2 regions of the Akkermansia sp. KLE1798 genome follow, and region 1 is predicted to be linked to the other one. Evidence: riboswitches for the same ligand, from Rfam matches in the RefSeq annotation. Region 1 holds a riboswitch; the other holds the start of a gene.

Region 1 (4,379 bases):
TTGTCAATGGCGGAATAGTTGAAGAAATTCTCGCTGCCGGGACCGAAAGCCCGCAAGGTGCCGGGGAACGGCGTATTGATCCACAGCCGGACCTGGCCGCCCTTCACGGCACGGGGGTCCCCGATCTCCGGTTCCTCCATGCCCGTATGCCATTCCAGGCCGGAGGGCATCTCTTCCAGCGGAAGCACGCGGATATGGTCCCCCTGTTCCAGACGCTTTTTGATGTGTTCCACGGAACGTTCACGTTCCGCCAGGCGGCGCCCGTCGCCTTCCCCGCGGGAAACGGCCAGCAGTTCTTTTTGCTGCTCCCCTCCCGCCAGTTCCCGGAGCAGCTCCCTTTCCACGGACCTGTTCCAGCGTTCCACAAAACCGTCAAATACGGCCGGCATTCCCCGGTCGTCGGTATTTCCGGCCCCCTCGTTCCAGACCGCGGATTCCCGGTGGGAGAAGTAAAACACCCCCCCTATGAACACGGCCAGGAGCAATGCCCCCAGAATGGACAGCCAGCGAAACACGATCAACGATTACCCGCCCTCTTTTAACCTATATCCGGTCCTAATGAAAAAGAAAATCCCCATCCTCCGCCCGGGACAGTTTCCTTCGCCTGAAACAGTCCGCAAAACGGAAGATGGGGGTGCAATCAACAATTAACGCTGGAGAGAGTTTAGAATTCGACCGTCACACCGCCGAAGACGCCCAGTCCGCGGGCCTGGCGGGGACCAAAGTTGTAGTCGTTCGTGATGATGAAATTCTGATCGAACAGGTTTTCTACGCGCACATGCAGGGCTACGTTGTCCGTAACCTGGTACCTGGCGAACACGCGCGCCGTGAAGAAATTGTCCAGGCGGGCGTAGTTGTAGTCCGTGCGGCCCATTGCGGACGTCACGCCAAAGCCTACCGTCAGTTTCTCAAGCGGGGAAGTATGGATTTCCGCGTTGATGGTGTGGCGGGCGGTGTTGGCCATCTGGCGGGTTTCGTAACTGCCGATGGAGTCGCGCTTGGGCATCGTGAATGTATAGTTGGCATAGTAGCCGCTGTTCCACGCGTCCTTGAACTGTCCCTTGAAGGCGACTTCCACACCGTAGGAGGTGGCATGGGAATAATTCGCGTACGTGGTGTAGGAATCCGGCCAGGTGCCTACGGACCTGGTGCCGATTTCATCATTGATGCGGGTCCAGAACCCCGTCACGGAAGCGTAATGATTGTCCGCCAGGCGCTGTTCCACGCCCAAGTCGCCGCCCAGGGACTTGGAAATGTCCAGATCGGGATTGCCTACGTAGCCGTAATTGGCGGCATACTGCTCAAAATACGTGGGAGCCCGGAAGCCGGAACCCACGGAACCGAAAATGCGGGTGGGGGAATCCTTGCCCGTCACCTTCCAGGAATTGGAATAGCGCCAGGTGAAATGGTTGTTCCACACGGAATCATGCTCCAGGCGCAATGCCACGCTGGCGTCAAAATTGTCCGTGGGGGCCCACATCTGTTCCGCGAAAAACGCCAGCGTGCTTTGCCATTCGTCCTTGGACACGTAATTGTTTTCACTCGTGTAGGCGGAGCGGTCCCAGGCCATCCCGGCAATCGTCTTCCACTTCCTGTTCCAGGAAAGGGCATTGCGCCACTCCGTCTGAAAACGGCGGTTCCGCATCACGTTGGGCTGGAAGTCGTATTCCGGCGTGTGGGTGGAATAATTCATGTTGTAATGTCCCACCATGAAGCTGGTGGACCACAACTTGCTGAGTTCCGCATCCACGCGACCGGTGATCAGGTTGCTGCGGTTTTTGTCTTCCGTATTGTACAGGTGGGAGTCCGGCACGGCGGGCCACTGATTGTAATCCACATACGGAGTGGGATATTCAAAATAGGAATCCAGGCGGCGGTAGGTAAAGCTGAGCTTCACCTTGTCGTTGACGTCATAACCCAGGCGCAAGGCTTCCTGCCACTGGCGGAAGTCGTTCATGCCCGTCCTGTTGTCATAAATGGAATCGTAAATCGTGGGATCGTTTTCCGTGGTCTCAAAACCCACGCCCACAAAATAGGACAACTTCTTGATCTTGCCGGAAGACGTCACATAGCTGTTGAAGGAGCCGAAGGAACCGGCCTCCGCAAAAATCCTCGTAACCGGGTCGCCTTCCCCTTCCGGCGTGTCCATGGCAACCACGCCGCCGATGGCGCCGGAGCCGAACACGGCGCCCTGCGCGCCCTTCACCACTTCCACATTGCCCACCGTAAAGAGATTGGTGATGCCCAGCAGCTTGTTGCCGGACATGTTGACATCGCTGATGCGCATGCCGTCAACCATCGTCAGGGTGTAGGTTTCCTTGTTCATCCCGCGGATGACGGTATTGCTCACGGAACCGCGTTGCCAGGTGCCGCCGCCGTCCAGCGTGAACACGCCGGGCGTCTGGGAAAGGGCTCCCGTCAGGGTTTCAATTCCCTCTTTCTGGAACTCTTCCGGATTGATCACGGAAACGGAAACCCCGGACTGGTTGTACGGCACGCCCACAAAATGGGACGCCATGGTCAATTCAGGCATAACCTGCATGGTTTCCGTCCTGGTGACGGGCTTGGCGTCTTCCTTGTTGACGGATTCTGCAAGAGAGGACTGGCCCGCAAACGCGGCAAGGCCAACGGCAATAGCGCCCATCTGAAGGGCTTTCTTGGTATAAAGCATGGTTGTAACGCCTTACGTCCGGTAACTCGCCGGACAGTTTGGACAACCCCCTGAGGCTGGTTTTCTGGCTTGCAGGATATCCTGCTTACAGTGGCGGTACCGCTCCGGATTTGCACCGGTATTCCCCATCTATTTCCTGCCCGGCTACGGGCGTCCCTGAGGTCTGTAGCCCTTCCCATAAGGGCTCATGGGATGGATGAAATACCAAAGCCCCCACCATGACAAGACAAAAAAAATTTTCTTTGAACATTTTGTCACTTGATTGTTTTCCCCGGTATGCTCCCTCTTCCGCCCTGCTCGCCTCCTCCTTGGAACATTTCTCCGGGGCAATCCGGGAGGACAAATTAATGATTGATTATAAATATTCTATGAATATTAAATTCTCCAAGGCATCAAAAATGCAGAGAAAGAATTCCAGCGGCTAAAAAAATTGCCGGCTGGCAGATGCCAAAACATCCCCCTCCGCACCGTCACATCTGCCGTCATTTTTCCTCTCCATCTCTGCCCGGAATGGAAATCTCCAGCCCGCTGCTCAATTCCTTCCGGAGCACGGCGGAGCATTTCTCTCTTGTTCCGCGCATGGCCAAACGGACAATTTCCCATTCCCTTTTTACCCGGCAAACCCGGAAAGCCTCCGGAACCGCACCGCCATTTTTGTCTTGTCATTGCCTTCCCCGCCGGAACATGATGCGCCCATGATCCGCCCTCCGTCCCCTTTTCAACATCCCGGGCGGATCTTTGTCTTCAACGGGGCTTCCAGTTCCGGCAAAACCAGCCTGTGCAAGGCACTGATATCCCTGCTTCCTGCCGGCTCCGTCCTCCTTTCCGTGGATGATTTCCTGGATGCCAACGGAATGGGCTGCATGCATCTGATCCACGCCGTCCGCAAGGCAGGACCGGAACTCGTCCGGTCTTTTCATGAAACCGTATTCCGGGCCTCCCTGCACGCGCCCTTCGTTCTGGTGGACCATGTGATCGGAGAATCTCCGGACTGGCCGGACGAACTCCGCCGTCAATGCCGGGGAGCAAAACTTCTCCTTGTGAAAGTCGCCTGCGACGCGGAAGAACTGGTTCGCCGGGAACATGCCCGCACGGACCGGAAAGCGGATGTCTTCCACGCCCTGCGGCAGCACACGTCCATTCATGAAGGGCTCTTTTACGACCTGGAGATAGACACCACTCGTCTTTCCCCGCAGCAGGCGGCGGCCCTGCTGGTTCCACACGCAGGCCATACAGCTTTAACAACGACGGCATGAACGACTTTTCACACGGAGGAAACCTGAAATCCCTGGCGGCGGATGCCCGGCGCCCCGAACGCGACATTCTGGACTTCAGCGTCAACCTGAGACCGGAAGGCCCCCCGGAATTCATCACGTCCGCCTTGTGGCGCGCCATGAACGGCGTCACGCCCTACCCTTCTCCGGACATGCAGGAACTGAGGGAAAAAGCCGCCTTGCACTACGGCCTGCCGCTGGAATGCTTCGTCTTCGGAAACGGGGCCAACGAGCTGATTCATGCCCTCCCCCGCGCCCTGAACCTGAAACGTGCCGTTATTCCGGAACCTGCCTTTTCCGAATACCGGCTGGCCTGCCTGCGCCACGGAATGGAAATTGACTCCGTTCCTTCCGGAGAAAAAACGTCTTTTACTCCCTCTCTGGCCGCTCTGGCGAAACGCGCCGGAACAAATCATAAAGGGGAAGAACAGGAA
Region 2 (4,379 bases), on a different contig from region 1:
TCCCGGGGCCGGAAAACATTCAAGGGGTTGGCGACGGAAACGGTCTTCCGCCGCGGATGATCTTGACGAATCACCCATTTACGCAATTCACAGCCGGCCAGAAGGTAGGCTCCGGAACCGTACACCTCCGTATCATTTCCGGAATAATGCCCCGGTTTGTCCGCGATCGGCTGCACCCAACCCAGCGCTCCCTCCGCGTTCACGGCGTCGCAGGCCGCCTGCCATGCCTTCCGGATGACGGGCAGGTATTCCTTTTCGTCCAGGTAGCCCTGGTTCACGCCCCACATCATGCCGTACATGATGAAGAGGGTTCCGCTCATTTCCTTCAGGGGCGGTTCGGCGGGGTCCATCAGGCTGGCGTGCCAGGAACCGTCGGGAGACTGGCATTTTTTCAATGTCGCCGCCATGCGCTTGAGCAGGTTCACGTAAAAGGGCCGCGTGGGCCAGTCCCGCGGCATGTCCTGCAGAATCATCGGCAGCCCGGCAATCACCCAGCCGTTCCCGCGGCTCCAGAACATCTTCTTTCCGTTGGCCGCCGGAATGGTGAAGTAGCGGGAATCCCGGTAAAACAGGCCCTCCTTCTTATCAAACAAATAATCGTATGCGGCCTTGTATTCCCGGTCCATGAATTCCAGATACCGGCGGTCTCCGGTATAGGCCGCCAGCTTCGCGAATACGGGGGGCGCCATGAACAGGGCGTCCGACCAGCACCAGCGGTTCTGGCATCCGGGCGTCTGGAATTTAAGGGAGGCGGAAGAGGGCCGGGCCATCACCTTGTCCAGAACGGCACGGATTTTTTCGGCGGCGGCGGGGTTTCCATCTTCCATGGCCATCTCCATCCAGGCATGGCCGATCACATGGTCATCCGCATGGTAGGGCCGTTTCAGAACGCCCCATTGGCTGCCTTCCCCGACCGTCCTCACGGCCTGAAGCTTCATGCTCTGCGGATGGGCCAGGGCATACTGCACCAGGCCGGAATAAAACGCCCCGTAGGTCCAATGCAGAGGGGAACGCTTGACGGGATGGGCTATCTGCCACGAAGCTACAAGTTCAAGATTTTCCCTGATGGTTTTCTCCTTCCAGTCCGCAGAAGCGCCGGAAGCAACTCCGAATACGGATAAAAAGGACAGAAACAGGACCAGGGAACTTTGTTGCAGCATGTTGAATGAGAGAGTAAATCGTTGCATATTCATATATACAAAAAAACCAGTTATAAAATTTCTTCATTAATCATTTTTCGGAATGATATAAAAAAATCCCGCGGCATCGCTTTTTCCCTTCAAGGACGGTGTTTGAATGATCAACGCGGAATTCTGATGCCACCGTTCCATCATCTGATATATAACCCGGCCGAATCAAACAATACAGGAGTAAAACGGAAAACCCTTAATTTTTCATCCATTTTCTCTTGCTGGTATCCAGGCAGCCCTTCCGGGCACATATGGTACCATGATGCAGGCGGATGCCTCATTTTCAATCATCCCTCTCAGGAATGGTACAATATATTGTATGATGGTAAATATTTAATACATCATTTGCACATTTTCCTTGCAGACCCATATATTCTATGGTTCATTGCAGTCCAGCGCAGGTAACGGAAGACGGTGAAAATCCGTCGCGGACGCGCCGCTGTAACCGGTAGACGATGGACCGGACACTGATTGCCAGGCAATCGGGAAGTCCCCATCACATGTCGCACCGGGAGCCAGAAGACGACCTGATGCTGCCGTATCTCCCATCCCGCGGACAGGATGAACATACGCACAGGTTCCCTCGTGTACCGTTTTTCGGACGAGTTGCACGCGGCTTCCCCTGCTTATGATTTTCCAGGCTTGTGCCAGGCTCGCGGATGAGCGGTCATCATCCTTTCAAGCGAGACATCCACCATGGCGACAAGCATCATCAAACGTTCCGGAAAGAAGGAACCATACCAGGGCTACAAGATCGAGGAAGCCATTAAAAAGGCATTCCACAGTTCCGGCACCGTTTACAACCGCGCCATTTATGAAGAGGTGGAGGCCAAGCTGGGCCACCAGGACAACGCAACCGTAGAGGAAATCCAGGACCTGATTGAACGGGCTCTGTTCCGCTGCGGATACTTTGAAACCGCCAAGGCTTTCATCACCTACCGCTTCCTCCACAAGATGCAGCGCGAACAGATCGCGGGCCTGTATTCCGGCAATACGTATGTGGACTGCAAGCTGACGGTGGAGGAATACATCGGCCAGAGCGACTGGCGCATCGCCGCCAACTCCAACACCACGTACTCCAATGCCGGGCTGATCAACAACACCGCCGGCAAGGTGATCGCCAACTACTGGCTGGACCAGGTCTATTCCGCACGGGAAGGCGCCGCCCACCGGGAAGGGGACTACCACATTCACGACCTGGACTGCCTGACGGGCTACTGCGCGGGCTGGAGCCTGCGCAACCTTCTAAATGAAGGGTTCAACGGCGTGCGCAGCCGCGTGAACAGCCGGCCGCCCCGCCACTTCCGGGAAGCCCTGGGCCAGATGGCCAACTTCCTAGGCATTCTGCAGAGTGAATGGGCCGGAGCCCAGGCGTTCAGTTCCTTTGATACTTTCCTGGCCCCTTACGTTTTCAAGGACCAGGCGGACTTCACACGCGTCAAGAAGGACATCCGCAGCTTTGTGTACAACCTGAACGTTCCCTCCCGCTGGGGGCAGTCCCCCTTCACCAATGTGACGATCGACTGGACCGTCCCGCGCGACCTTCAGGACCAGCCCCCCTTCAGCGGAGGAGAGCACCTGTTTGAAGGAGTGGAAGACCCCGCCCTGCTCTTCCTGGCCAAGGAACGCGGGGTGAACAGCCTGACGGAATTGACCTACAAGCACTTCCAGAAGGAAATGAACCTGATCAACAAGGCTTTCTATGAAGTGCTCACGGAAGGTGACAGCACGGGACAGCCCTTCACCTTCCCCATTCCCACCGTCAACATCACGGAAGACTTCGACTGGGAAGGGGAAAACGTCCCGCTCCTGTTTGAAAACGCCGCCAAAATAGGCTCCTCCTACTTCCAGAACTTCATCGGCAGCCAATACACCGTCAATGAAAACGGGGAACGCGTGCCTGACGAACGGGCCTACAAGCCGGACGCCGTGCGTTCCATGTGCTGCCGCCTCCAACTGGACCTTCGGGAACTGCTCAAGCGCGGCGGCGGGCTGTTCGGCTCCGCGGAAATGACCGGCTCCATCGGCGTGGTGACCATCAACCTGGCGCGCCTGGGCTACCTCTTCAAACAAAACCGGGAAGCCCTGTTCGCACGGCTGGGGGAACTGCTGGACCTGGCCAAATCCTGTCTGGAAAAAAAGCGCGCTTTCGTCCAGGAAATGTATGACCGCGGCCTGTACCCCTACACCAGGCGCTACCTGCCCACCTTCCGCAACCACTTTTCCACCATCGGCGTCAATGGCATGAACGAGCTGCTGCGCAACTTCTCCAACGATTCCATGGACATCACCACGGAGGAAGGCAGGAAGTTCGCGGAAGAAATCCTGGAATTCATCCGCCTCCGCATGCAGGAATACCAGGAGGAAACGGGCAACCTGTACAACCTGGAAGCCACTCCCGCGGAAGGCACCACGCACCGCTTCGCCCGGGAAGACCAGAAACGCTACCCGGACATCATCCAGGCCGGCCCTGTAAGCCAGCGCTACTACACCAACAGTTCCCAGCTCCCCGTGGACCACACGAGCGACCTGTTCCGGGCCCTCCAGCTCCAGGACGAACTCCAGTGCTGCTATACAGGGGGCACCGTCTTCCACATGTACATGAATGAAGCCATCAGCTCCCCGGAAGCCTGCCGGAACATCGTCCGCAAGGTGCTGACCCGCTTCCGTATGCCGTACCTGACCGTCACCCCGCTCTTCTCCGTCTGTGAGAAACACGGCTACCTGCGCGGAGAGCACCAGTACTGCCCCTTCTGCGACGAGGAACTGCTCCACATCCACAGGCACGAATAACTCCCTTTTCAACCAGCCGCCTCATTTCAACCCAATCATCGAAACGACAATGACCAAACAGGAAATACTAAGCAAATACGCCCAGGACCGCACCCGCTGCACCGTGTACACGCGCGTCATGGGCTACCACCGCCCCGTGGAAACCTTCAATGCCGGCAAGCAGGGCGAATTCCACGACCGCGTCCACTTCGTGGAACCGGGCGCTCCCTGCAACTGTTCCCCCCGCACGGAACAGCCTCGCTGATTTTCCCAATAACATATGCGAAGTCAATGGGAACGGGTCGGGGCATAGCGGACATCACGCCGCTCACCTTGCTGGACTTTCCAAACAAGGTGGCCTGCATCTTCTGGCTGGGAGGCTGTAATTTGTTTTGTCAGTACTGTTACAACGTCTCC

The links. A riboswitch is a leader RNA that binds a small molecule or an ion and turns the genes downstream of it on or off. The one in region 1 is predicted to bind cobalamin.
Region 2: linked by a shared signal. The riboswitch ahead of HMPREF3039_RS10445 (ribonucleoside triphosphate reductase) and the one ahead of HMPREF3039_RS09065 (TonB-dependent receptor plug domain-containing protein) in region 1 are both predicted to bind cobalamin.

What each region holds. Positions count from the first base shown of each region.
Region 1 covers NZ_KQ971088.1:86,223-90,601, forward strand. The annotation lists gene HMPREF3039_RS09060 (ABC transporter substrate-binding protein) at 1-515, opposite strand, end outside; gene HMPREF3039_RS09065 (TonB-dependent receptor plug domain-containing protein) at 665-2,671, opposite strand; cobalamin riboswitch at 2,708-2,844, opposite strand; gene HMPREF3039_RS09075 (phosphotransferase-like protein) at 3,367-3,927, shown strand; gene HMPREF3039_RS09080 (cobyric acid synthase) at 3,924-4,379, shown strand, end outside.
Region 2 covers NZ_KQ971093.1:31,928-36,306, reverse strand. The annotation lists gene HMPREF3039_RS10450 (glycoside hydrolase family 88 protein) at 1-1,187, opposite strand, end outside; cobalamin riboswitch at 1,552-1,736, shown strand; gene HMPREF3039_RS10445 (ribonucleoside triphosphate reductase) at 1,887-3,983, shown strand; gene nrdD (anaerobic ribonucleoside-triphosphate reductase) at 4,033-4,227, shown strand; gene HMPREF3039_RS10435 (anaerobic ribonucleoside-triphosphate reductase activating protein) at 4,254-4,379, shown strand, end outside.